3 regions of the Paenibacillus sp. FSL K6-1330 genome follow, and region 1 is predicted to be linked to each of the others. Evidence: riboswitches for the same ligand, from Rfam matches in the RefSeq annotation. Region 1 holds a riboswitch; each other region holds the start of a gene.
What was found. A riboswitch is a leader RNA that binds a small molecule or an ion and turns the genes downstream of it on or off. The one in region 1 is predicted to bind cobalamin.
Positions count from the first base shown of each region.

Region 2: linked by a shared signal. The riboswitch ahead of NYE54_RS23910 (1-propanol dehydrogenase PduQ) and the one ahead of NYE54_RS03580 (ribonucleoside-diphosphate reductase subunit alpha) in region 1 are both predicted to bind cobalamin.
Region 3: linked by a shared signal. The riboswitch ahead of NYE54_RS27475 (ABC transporter substrate-binding protein) and the one ahead of NYE54_RS03580 (ribonucleoside-diphosphate reductase subunit alpha) in region 1 are both predicted to bind cobalamin.

Region 1 covers NZ_CP150269.1:806,191-816,563, forward strand. The annotation lists gene NYE54_RS03545 (CPBP family intramembrane glutamic endopeptidase) at 1-278, shown strand, start outside; gene NYE54_RS03550 (TetR/AcrR family transcriptional regulator) at 297-905, shown strand; gene NYE54_RS03555 (Rrf2 family transcriptional regulator) at 1,244-1,645, shown strand; gene NYE54_RS03560 (ThuA domain-containing protein) at 1,882-2,523, shown strand; gene NYE54_RS03565 (DinB family protein) at 2,666-3,136, shown strand; gene NYE54_RS03570 (MDR family MFS transporter) at 3,383-4,837, shown strand; gene NYE54_RS03575 (ribonucleotide-diphosphate reductase subunit beta) at 5,039-6,070, opposite strand; gene NYE54_RS03580 (ribonucleoside-diphosphate reductase subunit alpha) at 6,725-9,058, opposite strand; cobalamin riboswitch at 9,252-9,485, opposite strand; gene NYE54_RS03585 (MTH1187 family thiamine-binding protein) at 9,842-10,147, shown strand; tRNA gene NYE54_RS03590 (tRNA-Thr) at 10,256-10,327, shown strand.
Region 2 covers NZ_CP150269.1:5,252,436-5,262,808, reverse strand. The annotation lists gene NYE54_RS23945 (prolipoprotein diacylglyceryl transferase) at 1-282, opposite strand, end outside; gene NYE54_RS23940 (M56 family metallopeptidase) at 381-1,181, opposite strand; gene NYE54_RS23935 (BlaI/MecI/CopY family transcriptional regulator) at 1,178-1,609, opposite strand; gene NYE54_RS23930 (hypothetical protein) at 1,819-2,325, shown strand; gene NYE54_RS23925 (HAD-IIIA family hydrolase) at 2,424-3,002, shown strand; gene NYE54_RS23920 (DinB family protein) at 2,989-3,558, shown strand; gene NYE54_RS23915 (DinB family protein) at 3,614-4,156, shown strand; adenosylcobalamin (AdoCbl) riboswitch at 4,350-4,503, shown strand; gene NYE54_RS23910 (1-propanol dehydrogenase PduQ) at 4,962-6,104, shown strand; gene NYE54_RS23905 (BMC domain-containing protein) at 6,334-6,690, shown strand; gene NYE54_RS23900 (EutP/PduV family microcompartment system protein) at 6,703-7,134, shown strand; gene NYE54_RS23895 (ANTAR domain-containing response regulator) at 7,223-7,795, shown strand; gene NYE54_RS23890 (sensor histidine kinase) at 7,788-9,212, shown strand; gene eutA (ethanolamine ammonia-lyase reactivating factor EutA) at 9,361-10,373, shown strand, end outside.
Region 3 covers NZ_CP150269.1:6,031,573-6,041,945, reverse strand. The annotation lists gene cbiB (adenosylcobinamide-phosphate synthase CbiB) at 1-101, shown strand, start outside; gene NYE54_RS27480 (histidine phosphatase family protein) at 92-958, shown strand; cobalamin riboswitch at 1,111-1,313, shown strand; gene NYE54_RS27475 (ABC transporter substrate-binding protein) at 1,571-2,575, shown strand; gene NYE54_RS27470 (iron ABC transporter permease) at 2,572-3,618, shown strand; gene NYE54_RS27465 (ABC transporter ATP-binding protein) at 3,615-4,400, shown strand; gene cobT (nicotinate-nucleotide--dimethylbenzimidazole phosphoribosyltransferase) at 4,468-5,538, shown strand; gene cobU (bifunctional adenosylcobinamide kinase/adenosylcobinamide-phosphate guanylyltransferase) at 5,535-6,113, shown strand; gene cobS (adenosylcobinamide-GDP ribazoletransferase) at 6,110-6,931, shown strand; gene NYE54_RS27445 (L-cystine transporter) at 7,145-8,539, shown strand; gene NYE54_RS27440 (Xaa-Pro peptidase family protein) at 8,671-9,759, opposite strand; gene NYE54_RS27435 (DUF2569 domain-containing protein) at 9,923-10,373, shown strand, end outside.

The DNA.
Region 1 (10,373 bases):
TTTTTGGACCGTTGTATTACCTGCTGGGGGCATTCTTTCTGGGAATCGTTGCCTACCACACCAATGGTCTGGCTGCTCCCATCGGGATCCATTTTGCTACGAACATTTTTAATACATCCATTTGGGGGTATGGGTCTTCGACATTGGAAAACATGGGGCTGCAAAGCATTGTATACCGCCACACGCTAGATATGCCGTTTGCATTCTTTGGGATTTTTGCTATCGTTATCTCATATGGTGCTTTTCAATTTTTCAAGTATAAAAGGAACCGTTCATAAGGTTCCGGGAGGAGCTTTATGACCAGAAGACGATTGCCGGCAGAAGAAGCAAAAACGATTATTTTAAACCATGCCAAGTTGTTATTTATCGAAAAAGGTTATGATCGAGCTACAATGGACGACTTATGTGCATCGACACAGATGAGTAAAGGCAATTTGTATCATCATTTTAAAAATAAAGAGGTACTCTTTCTCCAATTGCTTACCCAGCATGCCGAAGACATGTCACAAAAGTGGCTTCGTTCGGCCGAGCAATCCACGTCTCCCAGCGAACAGTTGCTTGAAATGGCTGATTTATTCGGACGAGATTGTGAAAGTCCCTTAATCCAAGCACTCGAAGAGTATGCTAAAACACTTTCAAGCGAATCCGAAGCATTGGCTACATTGAGAGAGATCACAGAAGTAGCCTATCGTGCGATTAGACAAGTGCTGCAAAAAGGGATCGAGCAAGGCGTTTTTATTAATGAAGATATCGAAACGTTGAGTTTTGGTGTGATGTCCACATTAGCTGGAGCAACGCAGCTCTGCCTAACGATGCCAAAATTAAGCGGGGACGAATATGCAGCCCTGCATGTCAATGCGATCAAGCTGCTTTTAAAGGGAATATCGATTGATGATCCCAACTGAAAAAAGAGAACACACTTGCTGAAAAATATTCATTGCTCGGACATCGATGGTTGATAGATGTGCATCGTAGGCTTTCTTTACCCATGCGATCTACTAGGCACTTCCCCCATCGATCCGGGTACAGCTTTTTTAGCAGCCTTCGGCTCTGCCTGGCGAATTCATCCGGAGTGGTGTCTTCAATGACGTGGCTGTTTCTAAACCGGTCCTTTAATTGCCCACTCCTTTTTCTCCTGATGAAACTTCGTGAGATTCCAAGAAAAGCGCATGTTTTATGCTTGACGTAATGAAACGTAATAGTTATTATAGATCTGCAAAGTCCTTAATTGAGGTGATGTTGAATGAAGTACTCCAAGGCTACCGATTATGCCCTCCATACGATGCTATTTCTTACTGCGGCGACGCCCCAAAAACCAATAGGTGTACAGCAGTTGGCGGAGCGACAAAGTGTCTCTCCAACCTATTTGTCCAAAATACTGACCAAGTTGGTGAAGGCGGGCATGATTGAATCGATAACGGGGGTGAATGGCGGCTATCGACTCAAACGAAATTGGGAAAATATTTCGTTCCTAGATATTATTCATGCAATTGAAGGTTCGGCTTCCTTGTTCGATTGCAGTTTCGAACATGGACCAGGATGCCCGATTCAAAAGGTGGTGTTATCGGCAGAAGAGAAGATGGAAGAACAGTTGAGAAATCAGAAAATGTCGGATCTTGTGCGGGAACATAATATAGTCATATGACACTTCTTTTTTTAAAGTCAATTAGTGACAACAAGTGTCTTTAAAATCTACAATATCGATTTATAACTAACCGGGGTGGCTGTCCTACATGAGCCGCGATTTGGATCAAGAAGCGGCCGTGCCGCCGGATGTGTCTGCCGATCGCATCATGAAACTTGTGATGGACCAAAAGGCGTACCTTGGCGAACAGCATGAAGGACAAGAGTGACCCTGGCAAACGGGAAGGAGAGGAGACCATGAATATGAAAGCAATTGCGCTTGGACAATACGAGGGAGCGAAATATCATCCTTTTACGAATATTGATCACGAATTACAAACCATATTTGAACATATGGACATGGACGTTGAATGTACGGATGATTACGCCGTGCTTCAGGAGGATAAGCTGGAGGGCTATGATCTGTTTATATCGTACGCGGATTTTTCGGATCTGGAGATACCCGAAGATCAGGCACAAGCGCTCATATCCTATGTGAGAAACGGCGGAGGACTGCTAGTTATCCACAACGGTATCTCGCTGCAGCAAAGCAAAGAGCTGGAAAAGTTAATCGGCGGCAGGGTTACGGGACATCCGGAATATACGTCACTGCCAGTTCGATATAATCAAGGGAGTCACCCTATTGTGGAGAACTTAAGCGATTTTACGATAGATGAAGAACCGTTTCGGTTCGAGCTGAGTCCGCATGAATCGGCGGTTATACTTGCCGAATATGTGCATGATGGCCAGCGGTGGCCTGCTGCGTGGGCACACACATATGGCTCTGGCCGCGTGGTATATCTGATGCCGGGGCATCATCTTCCATCTTTCCAGGTAGAATCCGTGCGTAAGCTGATTCGGAATAGCGGAATGTGGGCTGCACGGGGGAGAGTAGAGTAGAGATTCGACACACTAATTTTATATAAACGTGCACCACTATTAAAGTGGTATTTTTTTATTGCGCCACGCATGGCGATTAACTAGGTGGTGAAATCCACAATTTAACCCATACGTATCTTATCATCAAAAGGGGAGCGAGAAGATGGATGTATTCGAAAGCCAGTATGAATTGATCCAACGTACAAGGGAATCATTATTTAGTTATTGCGAAACTATGTCCCCCACAGATTATGTTAAAGAAGTTGAAACCTTAGGCGGAGTTTCTATTCGCAGTCTGCATGCTCATGTAGCCGATTGTTATAGGGTATGGTTGGGGAGTCGTGCCCTTGGTCAATCACTTCCCAAAATAAAACCAGAATTCGTTGACAATGTACAGGAAATGCGTGAAGTTTTTAAGAAAACGGATGCCCTGGTTCATGAATTTCTGAATGAATTTAAAAACAAATGGGACCCTACCATTCCAGCATCCTGGCAGAGTAGCAGCGTAGAGTTAACCGAATTATGGCTTTTTACGCACACCATCACCCACGAATTTCATCATAGGGGGCAAATTGTAAAAATGGGCAGGCAACTCGGGTATATCCCGCCGAAAATGAACCTCGTTAAACCTTAGTGATCGTCATAGAAATACTTTCGGAAATGAAATCGAAAAAAATATTACTTTTAAGATGCCCGATTCAAAAGGTGGTGTTATCGGCAGAAGAAGAGATGGAAGAACAGTCGAGAAATCAGAAAATGACTGATCTTGTGTGAGAAATGAATATAGTTACATAACAAGCAATTCTTTTTTTAACTAATTAAAGACAACTGATATCTTTAAAGTCTATAATATTGGATTATTACGAGGAGAGTGGAGAATATGCAAGCAGCGACGCTAGAAGCACAGCATAATGCGGTGCAAAAATATAAAGTTATTCCAATCATGGTTTCCTTACTATTAAGCGGATTTATTGGGATGTTTAACGAGACAGCTTTAAACGTAGTGCTCAGCGATTTAATCAACCAGTTTCATATCACCGCCGCAACGGCCCAATGGCTGACAACAGGTTACTTACTGACCCTCGGCATATTGGTTCCGATATCCGGGTTGTTTCTCCAATGGTTTTCAACCAGACAATTGTTCACGGCTTCGCTCTTATTGGCTTTACTCGGCACAGCGGTGGCGACCGTTTCCCCAGGATTTGAGTTGCTCATGATTGCACGGGTCATTCAAGCTGCGGGCGTAGCAGTCATCCTGCCGCTGATGTTTCACACAGTGCTTGTCATTGTTCCACCTGAGAGGCGGGGGACGACCTACGGGCTGATCGGGCTTGTCCTTGTGGTTGCGCCTGCTGTCGGCCCTACCCTTTCCGGTCTGTTGATGGAGCAGCTTAGCTGGAACTGGATTTTCGGATTGACCCTTCCCGTTTTGGCGTTTTCTCTTCTGTTTGGAATGCGATATATGCAAAATATATCGACGATTACCAAGCCGAAAATAGATAGCTATTCGCTTATCTTATCCACGCTTGGCTTCGGCGGAATTGTATTTGCTTTTAGCAGTGCAGGGGAAGGAGAAGGAGGATTTGGAGCGCCCAAGGTCGTGATTCCGATGATTGTCGGCATATTGGCGATTTTGATATTTGCGGTACGGCAATTGCGAACGAAGCAGCCGATGATGGATTTGAGGGCATTCAAACAGCCTATGTTTACGGTTGGCACTGTTATGCTTATGATTGCCGTAATGGTGATGATGGCAGCCATGATTATGTTGCCCTTGTATTTGATCAGAGGCCTCGGCCTTAACGCTTTTTCGGCCGGACTTGTTTTGTTGACCGGGGGGATTGTGAACGCGATCACGCAACCGATTATGGGCAGAATATTCGATAAATTTGGGCCGAGATGGGTTGTTCCCGCGGGTATGGCCTTGATATCCGTCGTTCTCTGGTTTCTCTCAGGAATTACGACAACGACGACAATAACCCAAATCATTGTGCTTCACACCTTTTTGATGATCGGGATCTCCATGGTCTGGATGCCTTCGCAGGCGAATGGACTGAACCAATTGCCTCCTTCACTTTACCCGCACGGTAGCGCAATTATGAATACGGTCCAGCAGGTAGCGGGTGCGATCGGCATAGCGGTTGCGGTAAGTATCATGTCTGTGGGCATGAGCAGCTTTCTGAAGCAAACGGCAGACCAGGCGGACCCTGCTAACGCCGCGCTTGCTTTGACAGAAGGGATACAACATGTTTTTGATATTGCTGTTGTCGTTGCGATTGCAGGTTTCATCTTTTCTCTTTTCATGAAGCGTGTTCACATATTGGAGCAGAAATAATCCTCAATATTTGAAATTTGAAAATCAACCAGCGCGGCCAGCAGTTTCAGCGGGACGGAACCGATCACGTTCAGAAATGTCACCTTCATAAATGATGACACATTATTGTATTACATTTTATTGTAGGCGATCATATGATATAAAAAACCTCCGAGATCCCTGGTAAGGGAATCCCGGAGGTTTGTGTATTTGGAGAGGTTTTTATAGATCGTCAAAACCGTTGTCGTCGCCAACTTTGCCGTAGTTACGGGATTTAGCTTCGAAGAAGTCGGTCTTCGTCGCGTTAAGGGCTTCATCGGAGAAAGGCTTGATCCATGGCATGCAGTTAACGTCCACACCTTCGTAAGCTTTTTCCAGACCCATCATGGTGATGCGACGGTTCGCGATGTACTTGATGTAATCGCCCAATTCGTTCAGATCGATGCCGCGCACATTGCTGAGCGTGTAGTGGGCCCAGTTGGTTTCGAGCTCGACGGCACGGTCAATGGTGCGGTACAGGTAGTCGATGTTCTCTTTGGAGTTCAGCTCAGGGAAATCCTTGAGCAGCTGCTTGAACACTTCGGCGAAGAAGTAGCAGTGCTGGTTCTCATCACGCTGAATATAGGAGATCATCTGGCTGGTTGCCATCATCTTCTGGTCACGAGCGAGGTTGTAGAAGAAGGCAAATGTACTGTAGAAGAAGATGCCTTCCAGGATCAGGTCCGCGACCATCGCTTCGAAGAAGGATTGCGGCGACGGATTGTCACGGAAGTTCTGGTAAATGTTCGAGATGAACTGGTTGCGTTCCAGAAGTACCGGGTCATGCTTCCAGTATTCGAAGATGTCCTTCTGCTCTTGCTCCGATACGATGGAGGATAGCACGTAGGAATAGGATTGGTTGTGAACCACCTCTTGCTGACCGATGATAGCGGAGATGGCTTCGAGTGACGAATCAGTGAAGTAACGCTTCACGTCGCTGACAAACATCGTCTGCATGGAATCCAGAACAGCGAGCAGGGAGATGTTGATCTTGAAGGTACGCTGCTCTTCAGGGTCCAGGCGCGGGAACTGCTGCGCATCCTTGGACATCGGAATCTCGTCCGCGATCCAGTGGTTCAGCAGCAGGACTTTGTACAGCTTATACATATGAGGCATCCGAATGTCGTTCCAGTTCAAGATCCCGGAGCATTCACCTTCAATGACGCGAGTGGAGCGGTTGGGTGCTTCGGTATTAAATATCTTTTGCATTTGCATGCCGATTTTCTCTCCTTGTATATCATAGTAGGGCGGAAGGTTGAAGGGATCTGCTAGCCTATTCGAGGGACGGGTATCCACTCTCCAGCCGCTGTTGTCCGCCCTTTGCTTGAATGTATTTTTAAGGTTGCAAAGGGCTCCCAAAGGCGGACGTAAACTCTTCCGATTGGATACCCTTACCCTTGTAGTCTTTTATTAGAAAGCATATTCAACATTGCTTACAGCCGTTCGATGTGAGCCAAACATGCAGCGACTCCCAAAGGGAGAGCGATCCCAGCAGGCAGTAACTCACCAATCGCACGAAGTAACTCACAGTCTCTGCGCCGCATGAGAAGCGATTCCCAAGGGGAGAGCGATCCCAGCAGGCAGTAACTCACCAATCGCACGAAGTAACTCAATGGTCCCTGCGCCGCATGAGAAGCGATTCCCAAGGGGAGAGCGATCCCAGCAGGCAGTAACTCACCAATCGCACGAAGTAACTCATTAGCTTCCGCACTAAATTCCAGCGTTCCCGAAGGGAGAAAGCGTTCCTAGCCACTAAAGTAACGTAGAAGCGCCTCATTCAGAACCTAAGCACCTTGCGGGTGTCCAGAGGGCAGAGCCCTTGGGGCCCTCCCTTGGAAGGGAGGGTTTGGGTGGGTTCGAAATTAAAGGTTAGCTTGCACACGACTCGCACTCTTCAATCGTCAGCGCACGGCTGCGTACATAATAAGTGGACTTGATGCCGGCTTTCCAGGCATGCAGGTGCAGCTCCAGGAATTCCGAAGCCCGGATATCAGGGCGGACGTACAGGTTAAAGCTTTGCGCTTGGTCAACGTGACGCTGACGGGCGGCAGCCATTTTGATGGACCAATGCTGGTCAATCAAGAAAGCCGTTTTATAGTACCAGATCGTTTTTTCGGACAGATCCGGAGCCGGGTTAGCCACTTTGTAAGTGGTTTTTTCTTCATAAGACAGAAGTTCGTACAATGGATCGATGCTCGCTGTGGAACCCGCGATGATCGATGTGGAGCCGTTCGGCGCGATGGCAAACAGCCATGCGTTACGGACCCCGCTTTCTTGTACTTCTTGCTGCAATTCGCGCCATTGTTCGGTGGTTACGAACTTGCCTTCATGCTCGCCGTCGGTGTAACCGCGGAACGTGAAGTACTCGCCGCTCTCCCAGTCGGAGCCTTTGAATTTCGGATAGTGGCCTTTTTCCTTGGCCAACTCCATGCTGGATTTAACGAGCAGGTAGTTGATGTGCTCATACAGATTGTCGTTATATGCAACGGCTTCGTCGGATTCCCAGCGGATACCTTCCAGCGCCAGCAAGTGATGCAGACCGAAGGTGCCGAGACCGACCGCACGGTATTGGCTGTTGGTATATTGAGCTTGCAGAACTTCAATATTGTTAATGTCGATAACGTTATCCAGCATGCGAACCTGGATCGGAACGAGACGCTCCAGCACACCAGCAGGTACAGCACGAGCCAAGTGGATGGAGTTCAGGTTGCAGACAACGAAATCGCCAGGGATTTTGGAAATTACGATCCGGGTTTGGCCGTCTTTCGTAACCAGCTCCTCCTGCTCAACAACTGTCGGAGATTGGTTCTGCATGATCTCCGTGCACAGGTTGGAAGAGTAGATCATGCCATGCGCAGAGTTCGGGTTCGCACGGTTGACCGTGTCGCGGTAGAACATGTACGGTGTACCCGTTTCAAGCTGGGATTTCATGATGCGCTTCATAATGTCGATAGCTTGTACCGTAATGCGCGGCAGCAGCGGGCTCGCCACGGCTTCAGCATACTTTTGACGGAATTCGCCTTCGCCTTGTCCTTGATCATAGAAGTCTTCCAGGCCCAGCGGACGGCCGTTCTCGTCTTTCCAGCCCATGATTTTCTTCACTTCATGCGGACAGAACAGGCTCCACTCTTCACGTGCTTCTACAGCTTCCATGAACAGGTCAGGCAGACATACGCCGTGGAACACGTCATGTGCTCTCATGCGCTCGTCACCATTGTTCAGCTTCAGATCCAGGAAGGACAGAATGTCTTTGTGGAACACATCCAGGTAAACCGCGATAGCACCTTTACGAGTTCCCAATTGGTCAACGCTAACAGCGGTGTTGTTCAACTGGCGAATCCAAGGGATAACGCCGGAGCTGGTGTTCTTGTGACCGCGGATGTCAGAGCCGCGTGCACGGACTTTACCGAGGTACACCCCGATGCCGCCGCCCATTTTGCTGAGACGGGCGATATCCGTATTGGAATCGAAGATTCCTTCCAGGGAGTCGTCCACGGTATCGATGAAGCAGCTGGAAAGCTGGCCGGCTACTTTTTTACCTGCGTTAGACATGGTCGGCGTAGCGGCCGTCATATACAGGTTACTCATGGCCCAGTAGGCTTCTTTGACAAGGTCAAGACGCTTGTCAGCTGGCTCGTTGTGCATGAGGAACATCGCGATGACCATGTACCGTTCTTGCGGAAGTTCCATGACGCGACCGTCAAAGTCGTTTGCCAGGTAACGCTCAGCCAGTGTCAACAGCCCGATGTAATCAAACAGCAGGTCGCGGCTTGGATCGATGCATTCGCCGAGTTCTTCGATTTGTTCTTTGGTGTAGCTGGTCAGAAGATCCTCGCGATAAATGCCTTTCTGTACAAGCTCTGTAATGAGCGGGTAGAAGGCACCGTATGGTTCTTCCGGGTATGCTTTGTATCGGCGGTTGGTGGCCGCTTTTTTATATAAAGAGGTCAGAAACGAACGCGCAGCTGCAAACTTCCAATCCGGCTCCTCTTTGGTTACAAGCTCAAGGGCGGACATCGTGAAGGCGTTGCTGATTTCTTCGCCGGTAACTTGCTCACCGCGCAATTTGGCATTGACGCCGCGAAGCAGGCGCTCTTTATCGAGCATGTCCAATCCTTTTAGAGTCCGGTCGGCATAGACGGAGAGACGAATTTCATCAAAGGCGAGCTGACGGTTGTTCGGTTTAACTACGAGCTGGGGCATGAATAAATTCCTCGCTTTCTTCGGGGGAAATATGAAAAAGGACATCAAAAAAACATTTTCTAAAACCCGCGGGCAGGCTTGAAAATGTCCGTGCGCTGTGATTCGAAAATGACGTTTGCCATAAGCCCATGAATGGGCATGATGTTATGTACAGACGCAAGCTTAACGAACACTTACCTAAAACCCCGTAGGTTGGTGTCTGCTGCATATAGGCAGGTCTCCTGACTTGAGCTACTTCCCTCGGCATTGCCTCCCCTGAGACCTTGATCCGGTTCCTCGGTGGCATATGTCGTATGTGGATGGCTGATAGATCATAAACAGCCTTAGGCCCTTACAGTGGCGGGACCGTGATGGATTTACACCATGCTTCCCTATTAAGCCGGACTGCCTTATAGGTTGATCCGGCACCTACATACACTATATTTGGTTGTTGTTAATCTAATTTAACCCAATATATTGTGTTTGTAAACTATATTCTTAAAATTGAACGCAAAAAGAATTATAGCAAACGAGCGGCCATTGTGCCAGTTAAGAAACTGCCAAAAGGCCATAACATTTCCTGAATTGTGACCAAATGCGACCTTTTCTGCGCAGATACCACGTATATTATCGTTTTGACAAAATAGGATATATTCGTACGGACGAAATGAGGAAGATACACCATATCTTGTATGAAGTTACAGACAGACGGACTTTGATATGGAGGGTCAGAATTGATATGATAACTGTATCCGGGAGTTTAACATTCCATATAAATGAGATGCAACGAGGGAGGTATTCAAGATGGCTATAGCGGAGGTAACGGTGATTCCGATCGGAACCGCAACAACGAGCTTGAGTTCTTATGTTGCCGAGATGCAGCGTATATTGAAACAACAGGATGGAATATCCTATGAGCTAACTTCGATGAGCACCATCATCGAGGGAGAGCTTAACATGATCTGGCGGGCGATTGAGGCTTTGCATGAAGCGCCTTTTCTGTCCGGTGCGAAGCGTGTATCGACTTCCGTGAAGATCGACGACCGCAGGGATCAAGTCTCCTCGAGCAAACAGAAGATCCAGTCCGTGCAGGAGAAGTTAGGCGGGTAATACCGCCAGTTACGGAGGATATTTCCGTAAGAATAGGACTTGCATTTTGCTGCTGAAGTATTATAATAATTTTTGTTGTTTCGTGAGGAATATCATCGAACCACATTTGCTGGTGTAGCTCAGGGGTAGAGCAACGCACTCGTAATGCGTAGGTCGGGGGTTCAATTCCCTTCACCAGCATCTTTACAAAGTCAATAATGGCGCGGTTTTCCGAGTTTTTTCGGAA
Region 2 (10,373 bases), 3.0 Mb from region 1:
CCCGATAATTCCACCGTATACCACAAATCCTTCCGAAAAATTCAGAACCAATGAAGGATCATGGATGATATTATTTATTTGGGTTATCCAAAACAAAAGCTTAGCTCCGATCAATCCGCCTAATAAGCTCCAGAAAGTTAGAGAGGAAACATGAGAAAGTTCCAGTTGCCTAGGTGCGGTTCTATTAACAACGATCTTGTAAGCGGTAAGGATTCCGATTGCGATCATCAATCCATATCCATAAATGGTCACAGGTCCGATACGAATGAGTTCATTGTGCATATGTTCATACCCCCCTCATAGATTCCCGGATAAAATATTCTGTTTATGCTCGGTGTGATCAAACTACATGATGTAGTATAATAATTCAAAAAAAGGGATTACGAATCCCCGGTCAACATAAAGAGTAGCAAAATGGAGCAGGATCTCAGAAAAGGCTTCAGCAGGGCTAGCGGAACATTCACCCCTCTGTCAGGCTCAAGAACCTGCATGACCCGGTATTGCAATGTCGTATCCGTAAAATGAACGGCAGCCTCATAACGCCGAAGCTTACCAAGTTGGGCTAATTTTAATAAGACACTGCCTAAATACAGCTCCGTGCCCATCTTTCGGATGGCGAATCGGTCAGCAAACAGCTCTTGCCACGTCTGATAGTACCGAAGAATCGGTTTAACGATTGGTAAATAACCAAAGGCGTCTGCCAGCAGGGTCGAAAAGAACGATTTTAAACCATCATGATTGCGACAGTGATATCGTTCATGCAGTAAAATTGCCTTTACTTCCTTGTCATTAAACATCTCTAAAACCGTAGTGGACACGACAATTTTCGGTCGCAGAAGACTAATTGTCAGAGCCACAAAGGCATTGTCCTGTACAACGATGATTTCCGTTCCCCAGCCGCGGTACTTGTAATTCAGGCGCTTGGATAATTTATCGTGCCTGTTGGCACGGAAGTGCTTTAACCATTTATGCGATAAAACCAATTGCCGGGTACTTCGCCAAATGAGCTGAACAATTGTATATACAATGACAATGTCGATTAAGGCGTAATTCAGAACGGGACCTTGAAATATTCCGCTTCGGACCTGGTAGGTAATGAATATTCCCATATGTACGATAACAACAGAAACGAATACGATCATCAGTGCATAGGTACATCTTAGCCGTGTGGTGGGATTCATTGCTTTTTCCCGTGTCTGATATCGTTTAATTTACGCTCCAGCTTTGCGATCACCTCGGGATCGACATCATCCAGCGCATCGATCATATGGTTCACGACCAAGCTCCCATACTCTTGAATGAGTCCCTGCGACACTTCCTTTGTCTGTTCGGTGAGAAATTGCTCCCTTGACTGCAGCGGACTGAACTTGGCTGCCCGTGTCCGGCCGGTTCCCGTCATCGTCTTTGTCAGCAGGCCTTTATCCAGAAGACGATTCATGACGGTCATCACCGTATTGATCGAGATCGGACTCTCCTGATTCAGGATCGACTGGACTTCCTTGATACTAAGCGCTTCCGAAGACCAGAGAATATCCATAATTCGAGACTCCAGTGGTCCAAAAAATCGATTCAGGCCTTCACCATCGATATTCATTTTTTTAATCTTCATTCCTATTCCACCTCATACTACATATCGTAGTATGGTTGTGGATAAAAGTCAACTTCCTTCAGCCAGTGCCTAGCCTGGGGGACCATGGAGTGTCCCGGTACATGCGAAGCGTCAGTGGCAAAAGGTTTTTTGCCGTGCAGTCGAGAATGAAGAATATAGCAATTGAATTATAAATCAAGAATAAACGGATTATTCGGGAGGAAGATAGCGTGAGCGATAGATTTGAGTTAAAACACGTAGGAATAGAAGATCCTTCAGAGGAAACCGGCATGTCTGGGTTTGGGTATCTTGCGTTGTTCGAATGTGAAGTTGAATATCGTTTTAGCACGGAAGACATGAGTGTGGAAGAAGCGGAAATTTACATACAAGATCTGTTGAATCAGCTGCCGGATGAAAACATAAACGAAATATGCAAGAAAGCATGCGCGTGGAAAAATCTCAAAATGTCTAGCGATACGGCTGATTATTCTCCCGGCTTAGAGGGAGTGTATGGAGAGGATATTTTGAAGTTTATGTCCGTAGGGGAAGTTGACCTTTATCGAAATCCTTGTGATCGAAACGATAATACATTCGGAGCAATCTTGGGTGGAGGTACAGCGTGGGACTCCGAAAATGGTATGGAAATTCTGATACGGGGCAGTAAGGTTCTTGAGGTGCGCGAGTATTTAGGCTACGGCGCATATGCTATTTGGAGCGAAACCGACGAAATTGAGTGAGAAAGCGATATGAATCGGCCAATCAGTGATGTTTAAATCGTCCTGTACATCCTGTACTATCCAACGCAAAAAATGAATAAGGAAAGGAGCATAACTAATTGCTAGAGCTCTCAAGACAAGCTGTTTTCATTGACAGGGACGGAACACTTGGAGGAACCGATCGGGTTGTTTTGCCCAGTGAATTTGAGCTATTTCCACAAGTACAGGATTCGATTCGTTCACTCAGAGCCGCAGGCATGCTTGTTTGTTCATTTACGAATCAACCTGGAATTGCTCGTGGCGAAGTAACACAGGACGAATTCGAATCGGAATTATTAGCCTTTGGTTTTGATAAGATCTATCTTTGTGCTCATGAGCATGGAGCGGGTTGTCCGTGTAGAAAGCCATCCGCAGGGATGCTGATGAAAGCCGCGGAAGAAAATAATTTGGACTTAGGGGAGTGCTTTGTCATAGGGGATAGATGGACGGATATGGTTGCTGCCAAAGAAGCCGGTTGTAAGAAAGTGCTAGTGAAGACGGGAGCTGGCCTCAAAGAACTGGAAAAATATAATAACAACGAGTATTTCGGCAAATGGAAAGAAGCGTATCCTGATTTTATCGCGACAGACTTTAATGAAGCCGTTACATGGATATTAGGAAGAGGCTATAAAGGGAGGGTTCTCCATGGATTTGAGTGAAAGAAAACAGTGGAATGAAAATCACAAAAAGCTAACCCAGATAATTCTGGATCCGGCTAAGCATCAAAGTGCGGTTGACCTATTCTTACAGCAGCATCGCTTGTTACATTCATCAAGAATGAGCCATTCACCCATTGCGACCCTTGAGGATGAGTTAGTTAAAGATCTACAAGAGGAAACATTCCGCCAATATCCAGTTAAGGCTCCTGATACAAAAAACTCAATAATATGGCATATGTGGCATATCACGCGTATTGAAGACATGACGATGAGCGTGCTCGTAAATAACGATGTCCAAGTATTGCATTCAGGTCAATGGAACAAGAAACTCCACATTGATGATGTTCATTCTGGAAATGAAATGACGGAAGCAGAAATCGCTAATTTGAGTGCGGCTCTTGATATTGGTTCTTTATTAGCTTATCGAAGTGAAGTTGGGCGAAACACTCGTGAAGTCATATCCCGTTTATTGCCAGGCGACTTTAAGCAAAAAGTTGAAGCGGCAAGAATTCATGAACTTAAAGTACAGCATGCGGTTAAGGAAGAAGCATCGTGAGTCCAAATAGTGAGGCCGGGATGCTATTTATTTTTACAAGGGAGGTTGTGTTAGGATGTTGTACGATTTGCCAGGCGAAGAGAATATGTCAACGATCGTGGGAATGTTATATAGCGCTGTCAGAGAGAACAGCCAACGGCTAAAGTCCATATCAGAGGGCATGGCCCAAGAGGAAATAGACTTCAAGGGACCTTGTGACAATTTCAATAGTGCCGCTCAGTTAATAAAACATATCATGTACGTCGACCTGAACTGGGTATATAGGATTAAAGGTGAGGCGCTTCCCCAGTCATTCATAGATGAATACGGCCCAATGATCGATGAACATAACAGGCTGCCGATGGTCAAAGGAATGTCTCTGGACACGCTTATATCTAAATATGAAGTTGTACTCAGTATGTTGAAGGATGTATGTACGCAGTTAACGGATGCCGATCTGGATCGCATCGTTACATTCGGACACGAGAATGAAAAGCAAGCCACCATCCGGTGGGGTTTATGGCATATGGCCGACCATAACCGTTATCATCAAGCCCATATTAATCAGCTTAGAAAGTGGTACTCTGAGCAGAAGAAGACATGGATCATGAATAAATGAATGGGAAAACCATTTCCTTGTTTGTCTTTCTGAGACAATTCACCGTATCTACGCTGCAGCGTTCGTCCCTTGGTCTGCCCGAGGCATTTTATTTTATTTGAGTTTCATTCGGTCAATCATTTTTTTAAGGTTTATATCGCCAAACGCGTCGTTTGTGCTATAATGATGTCGAATGGGCAACTATTCGCGTCATGTACAATAGAAAAAGTTATAGGTAATGGAAGTTTGGTGCAAATCCAACACGGTCCCGCCACTGTGATAGACCGAATGATCGGTCTTAAGTCAGGTCTTTTGCCTAATAACTTTGGAGAGACCAGTCATTTCGAGGCGAAAATGGCTGGTTTACAAGTCTAGTGACGTTTCTCGCCTCGCTAGGCTTTTTTTAATTGCAGCAGAGGCTGCCGACGATGTTGTCGGCCACAGCCGGGTGTTCGCCGCCGAATATATACAATGAGGTATAGCTCGCAAACGGGGAGATTCTTCAAGGACGAAGAAGCACGTGCACTATGGGGTGCATATCCCTTTTTTTTATTGATAGAGGCTGTTCCCAAAGTCCGCTTTTGATGACCGACCTTTTTGAACAGGCACTTATAAAATCGTGCCGTTAATGTGTCTGATCTAAGGACAAGTTCCGGAAGCGGTTGACGAAGATCGGAATGACGGTGTACAGTATATATGCAAAACTAAATGATAAGAAGCTGCACAATGGCGTGCATACATGATAACAAGCAAAGAGGCTTTTGAAGGGGATTTCCCTTTGAATGGCCTCTTTTTTTGTTGCAATTACTTCTTGGAGGTGCTTTACATGGATAAACTTTCGATTAAAGCCGACCTCTATATGGGGCAAGGCGCGATGGATCGTCTAACAGAGTGGCAAAACAAACGTATGTTCATCGTCACAGATCCATTTATGGTGAAGTCGGGCATGATTAACATGGTGTTTGATCGCCTGCACAGCAGTAACGAGCAATATGTTTTCAGCAATATCGTGCCTGATCCGCCGATTGAAGTCGTCACGGAAGGTGTCGAGGCGCTCTGTGCGTTCAACACCGATCTAATCATTGCCATTGGCGGCGGTTCTGCCATTGATGCCGCTAAAGCGATGAAGCTGTTTACGAAAAAGCTGCTTGACCAGCGAGATATCCCGTTCATTGCAATCCCGACGACAAGCGGGACGGGTTCTGAAGTTACGTCATTCTCCGTTATCAGCGACAAAGAAAAAAACATCAAATATCCGCTTGTATCCGATGACATGCTGCCGCAAGAAGCGATTCTCGATCCTGAGCTCGTCAAAAGCGTGCCGGACTTCATTACGGCCGATACCGGACTGGATGTGTTGACGCATGCCATTGAAGCCTATGTATCCACCAAATCCAATGATATCTCCGATGCACTGGCGGAGAAGGCAATGAAGCTGGTCTTTGCTTATTTGCCGCGAGCTTATAAGGACGGAAATGATCTTGAGGCGCGCGAAAAAATGCATAATGCATCCTGCATCGCGGGGATGGCGTTTAATATTGCGTCTCTGGGATTGAATCATGGGATCGCGCATGTGGCGGGAGCCAAATTCAAAATTGCCCACGGACGCATGAATGCGATTCTTCTTCCGCATGTCATCGAATTTAATGCCGATTACAAGCCGGGTTACGGCAAGGAAGAAAGCAATAGAGCGGCGGTTCGGTATGCCGAAATTTCCAAAAGCTTGGGGTTATCCGCACCCAATGCGAAGAGCGGCGTCCGTAGTCTCGTACAGGCAATCAAACTGCTGCAGAAGCAATTGAATATGCCGCAAACGCTGCGTGAATGCGGTGTGGATCAATCGCTGTTTGGAGAGATGAGAGAGTCGATCGCCGAAGGCGCGCTGAAAGACGGATGCACGGCAACAAATCCACGCGTTCCTACGGCAGAGGACGTGCTTCAAATTTTGAACAAAATGTTTCAATTCTAAGATCGAGTCGAAATTTGACGGATTTCGTATTGACATCGCTTGCAATATTCAAATATAGTGAAAGTAACACAATGGCGTGTTGCATACAAATCAAAGCAAAGTGGCTTCTTAAAAATTCCGCATGGACTTTTAAGGGGCTTTTATTGTTTTTTTGCAGGTTTTCTTATCAAAAGTAGACTTTTTGAACAACCTCTTTTAGTGTTTTCGATACGAGAGTGAGATGAGGAGTATGGAACAAGGAGCCGAGAAACAACGTGTGATTCAGGAGTATGTGCCTGGCAAACAGGTCACGCTCGCTCACATTATCGCGAACCCGAACCCGGACATTTACAAGAAGCTGGGACTCGGAAACGAAGCGCATCAGTCCATCGGCGTTATGACGATCACGCCAAGCGAAGCCTCCATCATTGCAGCGGATATCGCTACAAAGGCGGCTGGCGTACAAATCGGCTTTGTCGACCGTTTCAGCGGTTCACTCGTCATTACGGGCGATGTATCATCAGTAGAATCTGCGATCAGCGCAGTGCTGCATGGATTGCAGAATATATTGGGCTTCTCGGCAAATACGAATATTACGAGAACGTAGGAGAAGCTTATGATGAAGAAAATTATTTTTGCCGGAAGTACAGGATCGGGCAAAACCACGCTGTGCCAATGGCTGCACGGTGAGGAGATTGCCTATAAGAAAACGCAAGCCGTTGAAAATTTCGATCAGGCGATCGATACGCCGGGCGAATGCATCGAGAACCGGTATTTATACAAAATGCTGTTAGTATCCAGTGTAGATGCCGATGTCATTGGGCTGGTTCAGGATTGCACGAAAGAAGACAGCTATTTCCCGCCGGCTTTTGCAACGGTATTCGCCAAGCCGGTTATCGGAGTGGTAACGAAGGTGGAACTGGCCAAGTCGCAAGAAGAAATCGCGCAGGCCAGAGCGCATTTAATGGCGGCCGGCGTGGAGCGGATTTTTGAAGTCTCGACGATCGAGAACGTGGGAGTGGATGCTCTTCGGGATTATTTGAGGGCGTAAACGACTTGGATTCTAGTTCAAATGCAAGCGGGGCTTATCGATAGACAAGCGACAAGCAAATAACGACAGACAATGAGGTGCATGACGCATGAATGGAAAAATTGTAATAGTCGATGACGAACCTATTACAAGAATGGATATTCGTGAGATGCTAGAAGAGGCTAACTACAATGTAGTAGGCGAAGCTTCCGATGGCTTTGAAGCTATCGAATTATGCAAGAAGCATCTGCCTGACCTCGTCATCATGGATGTTCAAATGCCCATTTTGGATGGGCTCAAGGCGAGTAAAAGAATTCTTTCAGAACAGCTGGCGGGCGGGATCATCCTTTTGACCGCCTACAGCGACAAACAGACGATTGAAAAAGCATCTTCTGTCGGTGCGCTTGGTTACTTGGTAAAGCCGCTTGATGAAAAGTCGTTCATTCCTATGGTGGAAGTCACGATAGCCAGAGGCAAGGAATTCCGAAAGCTGGAACAAGATCTCTCAAAGCTGACGCAGAAGATGGAAGAACGCAAAGCGGTCGAGAAAGCGAAAGGCATATTGATGAGAGAAAATGGCTACACGGAAGAGGAAGCCTATCAAATCTTACGAAAACTCAGCATGGATCGGCGATGTCCTCTGATTGAAATTGCTAGTACCATCGTCATTTCCTATGATTGATTTCAAAGAACGGATCAGGCAGCTTTGCAGCCTTCACACCGGATTGTCGGAAGAGGATATAGTCCGGATCTGCGAAATAGCGGAGTCATTTCAAATGACCGAGGTAGAGGATGATGTGTTCATCGACGTATTGTCGAGCGTGGCAAGCGAAGCCATCGTGGTCTATCATCGTCGTCCATGTGAAGGCAAATCGGTATATTATTTTCCGGTTACGGGGGAGAAGGCGCTGCGCGAGAATGAACCTGGCGTCCTGCGGACGCTTGAAACAGGCATTATGTCGCAGGGGCTCGTCGCCAGGACGCAGGAGAATCATCTGGTTCGGCAAACGGTATATCCTATTAAAAATCAAAGCGGCGTCATTGCCGTTCTGATCTATGAAAAAGATGTCCGCGACAATATACAAGCCCACTTCAACAGGCAGAGAGCGTCATGCGAGGATGGGGAGATGTCCTCGATGCTGGGGGCTATGCTGCAGTTCAAGGATTCGATTATCAATCAATTGGAAGACGCCGTTCTGGTGTTCGATAAATATGGGTTTTTGAAGCTGAAAAATGAACAGGCGGACGTATATTACAGACAGCTTGGTTATTTGGAAGATATCCAAGGATTGCATTATGATAATTTGTCGCTTGATCAGACGATGTTCTCCGAGGTCATGAGCCAGCATTCATCTTCGCTATGTTGTCCGCTTACGGTGGAAGTGAAAGCCGCCGGACGTTACTATCAGGTGAAACGCTTGTTCATTGAGGAAAAGGATTTATGCGTAGGCGTTATTCTGCATGATATAACCGAGATTAGAAACAAGGAAGCTGAGATCGTTTCTAAATCGGTTGCCATCCGCGAAATTCATCACCGGGTAAAAAACAATTTGCAGATGGTAGCGTCTCTGCTGCGCATTCAGGGGCGGCAGTGCAAAAGCCCTGAGGCCAAGAAATGCCTTGATGACAGTGTCAGTCGCGTGCTCGCGATCGCCGCAACCCATGAATTGCTGTCGACGGAGATCGAAGCCGAAGTGGATCTCATGGATGTTATACGATTGATTGCATCCAATATCGAACGCTGTTTTGTTGATTGCCGCGCCGTCAAGGTGGAGATTGCTTCAGAGCAAAACATTTGCTTGGACAGTGATCGGACCGTAACTGTCGCGCTGATTGTAAGCGAACTGCTACATAACAGTTATGAACATGCGTTCGGCGATTGTTCGGAGGGAAGAATTTCCGTCAAGACAAAAGTAGAAGGCGAGCTGGTGACGGTCGTCGTGGCAGATGACGGAGCCGGGTTCGTTGTCGGGGAAACTTCGCATAAAAGCTTGGGGCTGACGATTGTCCGCAGCTATGTTAAAGACAAGCTGAAAGGTAAGCTTTCGATCGTATCCGGCGATACGGGCACAACAGTGACTTTTACGTTCAAAAAATAATATCATCGGACTACAAGGGCGTAGTCTTCGAAGCAATGAGGCTTAAAGTAAACCTTCCGGTATATCTGGAAGGTTGTGACTTTAAGCCTTTTTGCACTCTTCAAGTTGTAGTCCGAATGATAAGAAATCAAGCCAGGGGGTGAACAAAGTGGAAGAACAATTGCTCAGCGTTGGCATCGATATGGGAACTTCTACGACCCAACTGGTGCTGTCTAAGCTCCATATTCAAAACATGGCTTCTTCGTTTTCGGTGCCTCGCTTGGTTATTACGGACAAGGAAGTGGTCTATCGAAGCGACATTTGTTTTACACCCGTGTTGGAAGATAACCGGATCGATATGTTGAAGATTCAGTCCTTCGTGCAGGAGCAATACGAGAAGGCAGGCATCCGCAAGGATGAGATCCAGACAGGAGCGGTCATCATCACGGGTGAGACGGCACGCAAAGAGAATGCGAATGAAGTCGTGCTCTCGCTAAGCGGCTTTGCCGGTGATTTCGTCGTCGCAACCGCAGGGCCGGATCTGGAGAGCATTATTGCCGCCAAAGGCGCGGGTGCACATTCGTATTCCAAAGAGCATTCCACCTGCATCGCCAACATCGACATTGGCGGCGGTACAAGCAATTTGGCATTATTCGCCGATGGCGAACTGTTGGATACGGGCTGCCTCGATATTGGGGGGCGCCTGATCAAGGTTGATCAAAGTTCGCATGAAATCACGTATATCGCGCCTAAAATCAAGCAGCTTGCCGAGCGAAGGGGATTCCGTCTTGCTATAGGCCAGCGGGTCACTCCAGATGATCTTCAGCCGATTATCGGGGAAATGGTCAAGCTGCTCGAAGAAAGCGTCGGCCTCAGGCCACCGGGAGACTTCTATAACACCATCGTCACCAACAAAGGGCTGAAGCTGGACCTTGCGATTCCGTGTATTTCCTTCTCAGGAGGGGTTGCAGACTACATTTATCATGAATCCACAGGAGACGTATTCGAGTTCGGAGACATCGGTATATTGCTTGGAAGAGCCATCGCCTCTTCTCCGCTAACGCAGCAGCTAACCGTTGCCCGTTCAGCCGAGACCATCCGGGCTACCGTTGTCGGAGCAGGATCCCATACGACGGAGATCAGTGGAAGCACGATTACCTATACGGATGAAAGTTTCCCGAT
Region 3 (10,373 bases), 2.2 Mb from region 1:
TGACAAATCGTCTGCTGCTGGGCGTATCAGTATTGTTTACGTTACTGGGTACCGTGGTGCTCGGACTTGTGACCGCAGCAGGAGGAAGCTTATGGATATGAGGATTACCCTGCATTTGGTCCGTCATGGCCGCACGTTGTGGAACGAGGAGCGCCGTTATCTCGGTCACGAGGATCAGGGGATTCTGGTGGAAGGAAGACAGCAGCTCCTCCCGCTGCTGGAAAGGTTTTGTACCAAGCAGTTCGTCCGGATCTATTGCAGTGATCTCCTTCGATGCAGGCAGACGCTGAATGTTATCTTATCGGACTCAACAATGTCCGCTATTCCTGATGATGAAGATCCAGGCAGGTTTATTCCAGGTGTCGAGTATGATCCGCGGCTGCGTGAGCTCGATTTCGGGGCTTGGGAAGGGAACATCTACGAGGACTTGAAGTCGGATATCTCCTATCGGCGCTGGATTGATAACCCCGCAGAAGTTACGCCGCCAAATGGGGAGAGCTGGGAAGCGTTCTGTTCCCGGATTCAGGCATTCTTGACCGGATTGTATTTGGATTTGAAGGAACTGTTGCATGTGGAGGAAGATCCGGATACCCTTGTGCAGGCAGAGGCAGAGGCAGAGGCAGAGGCAGAGGCAGAGGCAGAGGCAGAGGCAGAGGCAGAGGCAGAGGCAGAGGCAGAGGCAGAGGCAGAGGCAGAGGCAGAGGCAGAGGCAGAGGCAGAGGCAGAGGCAGAGGCAGAGGCAGAGGCAGAGGCAGAGCGAGCCGGTTATGGTTCTGGGACACAGAGGGCTGAGTTGGATGTGCTTGTGGTCACCCATGGGGGCGTCATCCGGCAGATCGCGGCAGCTACCCTTCCGCATACGGAATTCTGGGAAACGCAAGTGTCACCGGGCGAGGAGCTCAAGCTGCAATTGACATGGGATGGAGACCGCTGGGAAGGCGTGCGGTTAAGCGAATAAATGAAATCGTATGATATCGGTGCGGAATGGGCGATAACGGGATAAATCCGTATCATAAGGCATTTGAAATGACCGATTCTTTCGGTTGTAAGAGGAAGGTTTATCGCCTATAATTTTGGGCAGAGAAACCATGCTTGGCCTAACATACATAAATTCATATTATTTGCGAGGGTCCCGGACAGAAGGCGTTGTTGCCTTCTGCCGGGTTAATAGGGAAGCCGGTGCAAGTCCGGCACGGTCCCGCCACTGTGAAGCAGGGACTTCTTCATATGCCACTGAGCCATAGCGCTTGGGAAGGCGGAGAAGTCGTTACAGCCTGCAAGTCAGGAGACCTGCCCTCGGCGAATGAATGACGGTCCTTCGAGGAGAGGATTACGTTTGCCGGACCCATGCAGCATGTGTGGGCGGAAGTTTAAGGCGCTATCTGTGAACGGTTATCCAGATGTCCTTATGTTAAAACGTAATCCCTGAGTCCTTGTTTACGAGGAGTCAGGGATTTTTGCTTTTCTTTGGAGTATGACGATTGATGTTTTTCTCCCGGTAAGGATCGGTCGAAGGAATGTAAACTCGAAAGCGCCAGGTTCTCAATTATGCATAGGGGGATTTTAAGAGATGAAAGCATTAAACAAAACATGGTCCGTACTTCTAGTAGCCATACTGATGGCTCTGGCCTTGATTGGCTGTGGAGACAAAGAAGCGGCGCCGAAGGATACAACGCAGCCTGCACAGCAGGAAGAGCAGAATAACGAAGCTCCGGCGGATTCCGGCGAAGAGCTTAAAACGACGTATCCGCTGACCGTTAAGGATTCAACCGGGGTTGAAATGACGTTTGAGAAAGCTCCGGCCAAAATTGCATCCCTGACACCGTCCGAGACGGAAAAACTGTTCGCTTTGGGCCTGGATGAGGAAATCGTTGGCGTGTCCGATAATGACGATTATCCGGAAGCGGCCAAATCTAAGCCTAAATTGGGCGGGTTCCAAGTGAATGAAGAGGCTATTATTGCAGCCGATGCCGATGTGGTATTTGCGGCTTCGATGAATGCTCAGAATGCCGAGAAATTGCGTGAGCTTGGCGTTACCCTGTTCGTCAATGATCTGAAAACCATTGATGCCGTGATGGAGAACATCGAACTGATCGGACAAATTACGGACCGTCAAGCGGAGGCGAAAGCGGTCGTGGATCAGATGAAGCAGGAATTGGCTACCGTTACGGAAGCCGTGAAAGCCGTGAAGGATGAAGACAAGAAGAAAGTGTATGTGGAATTCTCTCCGGGATGGACCGTCGGCAAGGGCGAGTTTATGGATGAGATCATCACCTTAGCTGGCGGCGTCAACGCAGCCGGCGATGCGGAAGGCTGGTTCGAAATCAGTGAGGAAAATATTATTGCTGCGAACCCCGACGTCATTCTGTACACGGACGATGTGGTTGATGAAGCAACCAAGAAAACATTGGATCAGCTGATTAAGGAGCGCGGCGGCTGGGATCAGATCGAAGCCATCAAGAACGATCAGGTCATATCCGTGGATGCGAACCTGCTCAGCCGTCCTGGTCCCCGTGTGACGCAAGGGTTGGTGGAAGTGGCGAAGGCCGTTTATCCGGAACTGATGAATCCATGAGTAAAAAACTTGCAGGATTCGGTGCGGCCGGCATCATCCTATTACTGTTAACCTTGGTTGTCAGTCTCGGAATCGGCTCCGTGCACCTGCCTGTGAGAGAGATTGGGGCGATGCTGCTGCACCGGCTGCCGGGAATCGGCGATTCCATCGTTCCGGGCTGGGAAGCTTCATCCGAGCAAATCTTAATGAAGGTGAGATTGCCGCGCATATTGCTGGGGATGCTCGTAGGAGCCTCCCTGGCCGTCGCCGGAGCCGCCTTTCAAGGGGTATTGCGCAATCCGCTGGCGGATCCGTTTACGCTTGGTGTATCCTCGGGTGCTGCGCTTGGCGCAGCATCCCTGATTTTTTTCGGGATGGAATATTCCTTTGCCGGAGGTTACACGCTGCCGCTTGTAGCGTTTCTGACCGGAGCAGGCACCTTATGGGCCGTTCTGCTGCTGGCGAGGGACCAAGGAAAACTGCCGATCCACGGGCTCATTCTGTCCGGCGTGGTGATGCAGTCGTTTCTGGGCGCCGTCGTTTCCTTTCTGACGGTCATGTCCAAAGATACGGTAAACCAGATCCTGTACTGGACGATGGGGAGCCTGAGCATGCGTGGATGGTCGTATACGGCCATCCTTTTCCCGTATTTTATCGCAGGTTTTATCTACTTATGGAGCAGGTCGCGGGCGCTTAATATTTTGTCGCTGGGGGAACGGCAGGCCGCCCATATGGGCTTGAATGTGGATCGGTTGAAGACCAGCGTGCTCATCGTTGCTACCCTGCTCGCCGCCGCAGCCGTGTCGGTATCCGGCGTGATTGGATTCGTGGGACTTGTGGTACCGCATATGATCCGGTTGATCACCGGCTCCGATTACCGCGTCATTGTTCCACTGTCGGCTCTGGGCGGCGCGATATTCATGGTCTGGTGCGATACGGCGGCACGGTCCGTGCTGGCACCAACGGAAATACCGCTTGGTGTGGTTACGGCATTCATAGGCGCTCCATTCTTTGCGTATTTGCTATACCGGAACAAAAAACGGCGCAGGGAGGGTCTATCATGATTACAGCTCAAGGACTTGGCAAAGCATATGGCAAGGTGCCGATTCTTGAAGGCGTGGACCTTCACATTGCCGAAGGGGAATGGTGGGGGATCATCGGTCCGAACGGAAGCGGTAAATCCACCCTCATGCAGCTGTTATCCGGTGTGGAGAATCCTACGCAAGGAAGTGTGACGCTTCGGGGCAAGGCGCTTGCACACTATACTCGTAAGACGCTGGCCCGGATCGTGGCGGTGCTTCAGCAGGAAGGGCTTGATCCTACCGATTTTACCGTCCGGGAAGTGTTGGAGATGGGAAGGTTCCCCTTCCTGAACTGGCTTGGCCGTGAAGATAAGGATGCAGCCCCGCTTATTGAGGCCATTATCCGAAAGCTGGATCTGAATGGTCTGGAAGAACGGCGGCTTACCGAGTTAAGCGGCGGTCAACGCCAGCGTGTCGCGCTCGGCAAGGTGATGGTCCAGGAGCCTTCGCTGCTGATGCTGGATGAACCGACGACCTATCTGGATATCCACTATCAGCTTCAGTTCATGGATATGGTGGCGGAGTGGCGGAACTCGTCCGGGATTACGGTGATCAGCGTACTGCATGATTTGAATCTGGCGGCCCAATTTTGCGATAAACTGCTGGTGCTTGATCAGGGAAAGATCGCCGGGGTTGGCAAGCCGGAAGAAGTTTTGACAGCGGCGTATATACGTCAAATTTTCCGGGTGGAGCCCTCGATTGTGGCCCATCCCGAGAATGGTGCTCCGCAGGTGCTGTTAACGGCGAATAGCACGTGGTCCTGACCGATGTTGTCGCATATTCCGCTTTAGGATGTAAGATTTAGGAACAAGATACAAGGAGGTCGTTTCATTGACGAATACAATCGTTAATCGTTTAAATCACATCATTGCTAACATTAAACCGCTGAATGTCGAGGTTCAGAACGAAACAGCCGCTTATTTGGACACGCTGACGAAGCCTCCGGGCAGTCTGGGTAAGCTGGAGGCGCTAGCGATCCAATTAGCGGGAATTACAGGGAATGTGAAGCCGTCGTTCACCAAAAAATCCGTCGTTGTCATGGCTGGTGATCATGGAGTCTGTGAAGAAGGAGTCAGTGCATTTCCGGCTGAGGTAACGCCCCAGATGGTCATGAACTTCCTGAATGGAGGGGCGGCTGTGAATGTGCTGGCGCGTCAGGCGGGGGCGGACGTGCATTGTGTGGACATCGGTGTCGCGATCGAGCTGAAGGATGAGAAGCTGAAGTCGCGGAACGTTGGCAGAGGAACTGCCAATATGGCCAAAGGGCCCGCGATGACAAAGGCAGCGGCACTGCAGTCCATTGTAACCGGTGCAGAGGTAGCCGCCGAGTTGGTGTCGCAAGGAACGCAAATGTTCGTGACCGGGGAGATGGGCATTGGGAACACGACACCGAGTGCAGCGATCTTCTCCGTTCTGTCCGGCAATCAGCCATCTGAAGTCGTGGGAAGGGGAACGGGCGTAACCGATGAACGGCTGCTACATAAGATTCGAGTTGTGGAACAGGCTATACAAGTTAATAGACCTCATGCCGATGATCCCATCGACGTGCTCGCCAAAGTTGGAGGATACGAGATTGGCGGGTTGGCTGGACTTATCCTGGGTGCGGCTGCCCACGGTTGTCCCGTTATCATTGACGGCTTCATATCCAGTGCGGCGGCGCTGGTTGCCAAATGCATCTGCCCGGACGCCCTCTCCTATATGATTGCCTCTCATGTTTCGCATGAACAGGCGCATGTGCTTCTGTTGAAAGAGCTGGGGCTGCATCCGATGCTGCAAATGGACATGCGTCTTGGCGAGGGTACAGGCGGAGTACTGTGCCTGCATCTGGTCGAGGCGGCGTGCCGGATCATGCATGAGATGGCGACGTTTGAGAGCGCCGGAATCAGCGGAGGGGCCGTATGAACCATCGTGGAAGCGTGTTGGTCACGGGTGGGGCCAGAAGCGGAAAGAGCTCATTCGCGGAGAAGTTGTGCATGAAGCGCTCGGAGTCCGGAACGTATGTGGCGACTGCGCAAGCCTATGACGATGAGATGAGGGAACGGATCCGAATTCATCAAGACCGTCGGCATGATTCGGCCTACGGTTGGGAGACAGTCGAGGAGCCTGTCGCCCTCCCGGAACTGCTGGATACGCTGGGCCAATCGCAACCTAATGCTCCTGCGGTGGTAGTGGACTGCCTGACACTGTGGCTTACGAATGTGCTGCTGCAAGCTGAGCCTGAAGGAAGTGCTGCAATGGAAGAACGGCTGGGACTTCAAATCGGCAGGCTCGCAAGAGCGGTACAGGGTTATCCGGGAACGGTCATTCTGGTAACAAATGAAGTGGGGTCGGGGATTGTTCCGGAATATCCGCTAGGCCGAATATATCGGGACTGGGCAGGGATCATGAATCAGAGACTGGCTCAGATATGTGATGAAGTATTTTTGGTGACTGCGGGAATTCCGATAGAAATCAAGAGCAAGGAGTATCTCATATGAGCAAGATAATCGAAGCGGCTGCGGCCGCTTTTCAATTTCTATCGAGGCTGCCGGTGCGGAGGGAAATTCCGTTTACGCCGGAAGTGCAACAACGGAGCGTCGTTTTTTATCCATTAGTGGGTGCGGTTATTGGTATGATCGTTGTCGGATTGGGACTGGGCGTAAGCTTTGTGCTGCCTTCCTTTCCCGCTGCCGTCATCCTGCTGGTTGTATGGGTTGCGCTGACGGGAGGGCTGCACCTCGATGGTTGGATGGATAGTGCTGATGCGCTGCTTAGCCATCGGTCGCGTGAGAAGATGCTGGAAATCATGAAGGATAGCCGTGTAGGTGCAATGGGGGTCATGGCGTGTATGCTGCTGCTCCTTTTGAAAGCTTCCTTGATCATGTCTATATGGGATTTGTCAGCCGGGGCATGGAAACAAGAGGCATGGCTGCTGGTGCTCGCTCCGGTTTGGAGCCGCTGGTTTATGGTCCATGCGATGTATCGCTGGCCGATGGCACGGGGAAGTGAGGGGCTTGCCGCTCTATTTCATGGATTGACCGCCGGCAGGAGATCGCTGGCAGGCGTAATGGCTGTCCTGTTAACGCTAGTTATTGTAGGTTTGCTATGGATCACGGCAGGCGAGACTAATCTTGGGATGATTGGAATCGGAGGAATCCTTGTCATACCATTCATAGCCTGGGCCGCTGGCAGTTTGACGGCAGAACGGATGACCCAAAGACTTGGAGGACTGACAGGGGATACTTACGGAGCCCTCAATGAACTAATTGAAACGGTTGTGTTAATATTTGTGGTTCTCCTTTTGAAGTTTACATGATATGATAGTAGAGCGATATCAGTGGTAATCCGATCAACATAGTCGACATAATCCGCATCGATGAGAACACAACGATTTTGGGCAGGAATTTTCTCAATCGGGTAATGATATGTTTAGAGTGGGCTGTAATGGATATGAATACATACTAGCGCACTTATGACATGAGGATGGAGCACCTATATCCTTATCTAAAGAATGGGAGGAATCATTAGGATGGAAACGCTTTGGGTTATCATCAATGTCCTTGTTCTGATTCTGCTGGTCGGTATTTTGTACTGGATGCAAAGAAAGCATTACTCGTTTACCAAACGCGTATTTGCCGGACTTGGACTGGGTGTGTTGTTCGGAGTGGCACTGCAGCTCATCTATACTTCGACCTCCGATGTGGTGGTGAAATCCACCGATTGGTTTAATCTGATAGGTTACGGCTACGTTAGGCTGCTGCAAATGATGGTCATTCCGCTGATCATGGTGTCGATCATATCGGCCATCATGAAGCTGAAGGGCGGAAAGAATCTGGGCAAAATGAGCGGGCTTATCATTACGGTGCTGCTTCTGACGACAGCCGTAGCCGCTGCTGTCGGAATTACGACCGCGTTGGCCTTCGATTTGTCCGCCGTCAATATCCAAGGCGGTGCCGCGGAGGAGCAGCAGGGTGCACTGCTGCAAGAACGGCTCGGGGATGTTGAGGGCCGTACGCTGCCGCAGCAGATCCTGGATTTCATTCCGAGCAATCCGTTTGCCGACATGACGGGAGCACGAAGAACTTCGACGATTGCGGTCGTCATTTTCTCGGCATTCGTCGGGATCGCCGTTCTCGGGTTGGACCGAAAAAACAAAGAGCAGGCGGAAACGTTCCGCAACATGATCTCTGCGGTCTACGGCGTGGTTATGCGCATCGTGACGCTGGTGCTTCGTCTGACGCCTTATGGGATTCTGGCACTCATGGCCAAAACGATCGCCACGACCGATCTTGCGGTGATCATGAATCTGATCGATTTCGTCCTTGCTTCGTACGTGGCCTTGATCGTCATGTTCATTATCCATCTGGTACTGCTGGCGATATTCGGGTTTAACCCGCTCAAATATGTGAAAAAGGTATTCCCGACGCTGACCTTTGCCTTCACCTCGCGCTCCAGCGCGGCCACGATCCCGCTTAACGTGCAGACCCAGAACAAAAAGCTGGGCGTTTCGGAAGGCATCGCGAACCTCTCGGCATCGTTTGGCGCCACGATTGGGCAGAACGGCTGCGCGGGCATTTATCCTGCCATGCTGGCCGTCATGATTGCGCCGACAGCCGGCGTGGACCCGACCTCATGGTCGTTCATCCTTACCCTGATCGTGGTCGTTATGATCAGTTCCTTCGGCGTGGCGGGTGTCGGAGGCGGAGCTACCTTCGCATCGCTCATCGTGCTCTCAACGATGAACCTCCCGGTTGCCTTGGCGGGTCTGTTAATTTCCGTCGAGCCGCTGATCGATATGGGACGGACGGCACTGAACGTGAATGACTCCATGACAGCCGGTGTGATTACCGGGAAAGTCATGAATGAAGTGGACAAAGACGTGTACAACGACGACAATATTGAACTGGATATGGTTCAGGCATAAGAACGTATCCATGAGAGCCATCTTGCGCAGGCATTGTTTCTGCCGGATGGCTCTTTTCTGGTACATAGAGAAAGCCCGAATACCGTGAGTGAAACGGTAATCCGGGCTTTTTTTCTCCTGCTGAAAATTGCTTATCCGATGATGGTCAGTTCTTTCGGGAAGGAGGTGAGCACCTCGACGCCATCCTCGGTTACGATCACATCGTCCTCGATTCGTACGCCGCCTACGCCTTGCAGATAAATGCCGGGCTCGATCGTGAATACCGCCCCAGGCTGCAAAATATCCTGGTTCAAACCGTGGATGGATGGATATTCGTGGACATCCATGCCAAGCCCGTGACCCAAGCGATGTACAAATGCCTGTCCGTATCCTGCGTCATCAATCACTTTGCGAGCTGCTTGGTCAATCGAGCCATAGGTTACGCCGGGTTTTACGGCCTGAATACCGGCCAGGTTCGCTGCAAGAACCGTATCATAGATGTTGACGGCTTCAGGCTTCAGCTCGCCTACGGCAAAGGTACGGGTAATATCCGAAGCATAACCACCCGCATACACTCCCAAATCGAACATGAGCAGATCTCCTGCTTCAATCCGGCGCGTACCGGGAACACCGTGAGGCAAGGCGGTATTGGGGCCGGATAATACCATTGTGGCGAAGGACGGAGCATCCGCACCCATTTTTTTCATTAAGTACTCCAGCTCTGCCACAACCTCAATCTCGGTGACGCCGATTTTTACATGGGCCAGGCCTTGCGTCAGCACATCTTCAACCAGTCTCACTGCATGTTTGATGATCTTCACTTCATCGGCCGACTTTCGAATTCGGAGCTCCCGGAGTACAGCTCCAACATCCTCGATCCGGTTCGCGTTCACATGCTGCTGCAGCTGTTCATAACGGGATACGGTGAGCTGATCCTTCTCAACGGCCAGCGTACCGGCTGCGCCTTGAAACTGCTGCTTCAGCAAGAGATATGGATTATCGGTATCCTGATGCGTGACAATATGCTTAACCGTTGCAGCGGCCGCGGCTGCGTCTGCATCCAATGCGGGCACAATCAGCACCGGATTATTCGCTGAGGAGAGGAGCAGGCCCAGAAAACGCTCATGGGGATCACTCGCAAATCCCGTCAAATAGTAAACATGCTTGGGGTCTGTCACAAGGACATGATCCCAGCCTTGTGTATTCATGGATTGTTGCAAACTTTGCAATCGTTCGTTCATCCTGTTCATTCCTTTCTTCACCCGAAGACGGTTGTCATACCATTAATGTTAGGGTATCGCGTTCAATCGCGTAAGTAAAGTTTTCCTTTATTATGGGCTTGATTTTCCTATATAATGTTTCGGAGTAAAAAATTACATGTTATATGGGAGGAATTACACTCGAATGGATCCGAATCAAGTTCAGGAGAGTAACAATGCTTCAGCACAAGGCCAGGCACCTCAATATTTCTTAAAGCCGAGTGTTGAAGGGCTCGGAGGCTGGCTGGTTTTGGTCCAGATCTCCATTTATTTTTCATTGATCACGATCACATACCTGCTGTTTAATCATATTTTCCCGGTGTTTGAGCCGGAGATATGGAGTATGTTTACGGATAAAGGATCACCTGCTTATAATCGTTCGCTTATCCAGCTAATCCTTTTTGAGACCGTGGTTAATGTGGTGTTTGTTATTGCACTAGTCTTTGCTTTATTTTTGCTGTATCGCAAAAAAAGGGCGTTTCCCAAATTGATGATCGGTTATATTTTATTTAGTCTGCTGACCAGCATAGTGGACTATGTCGCAGTCAGCCAAATCGAAATCCTGGCTCAGGGGGATAATGGGACATTCATGCGTG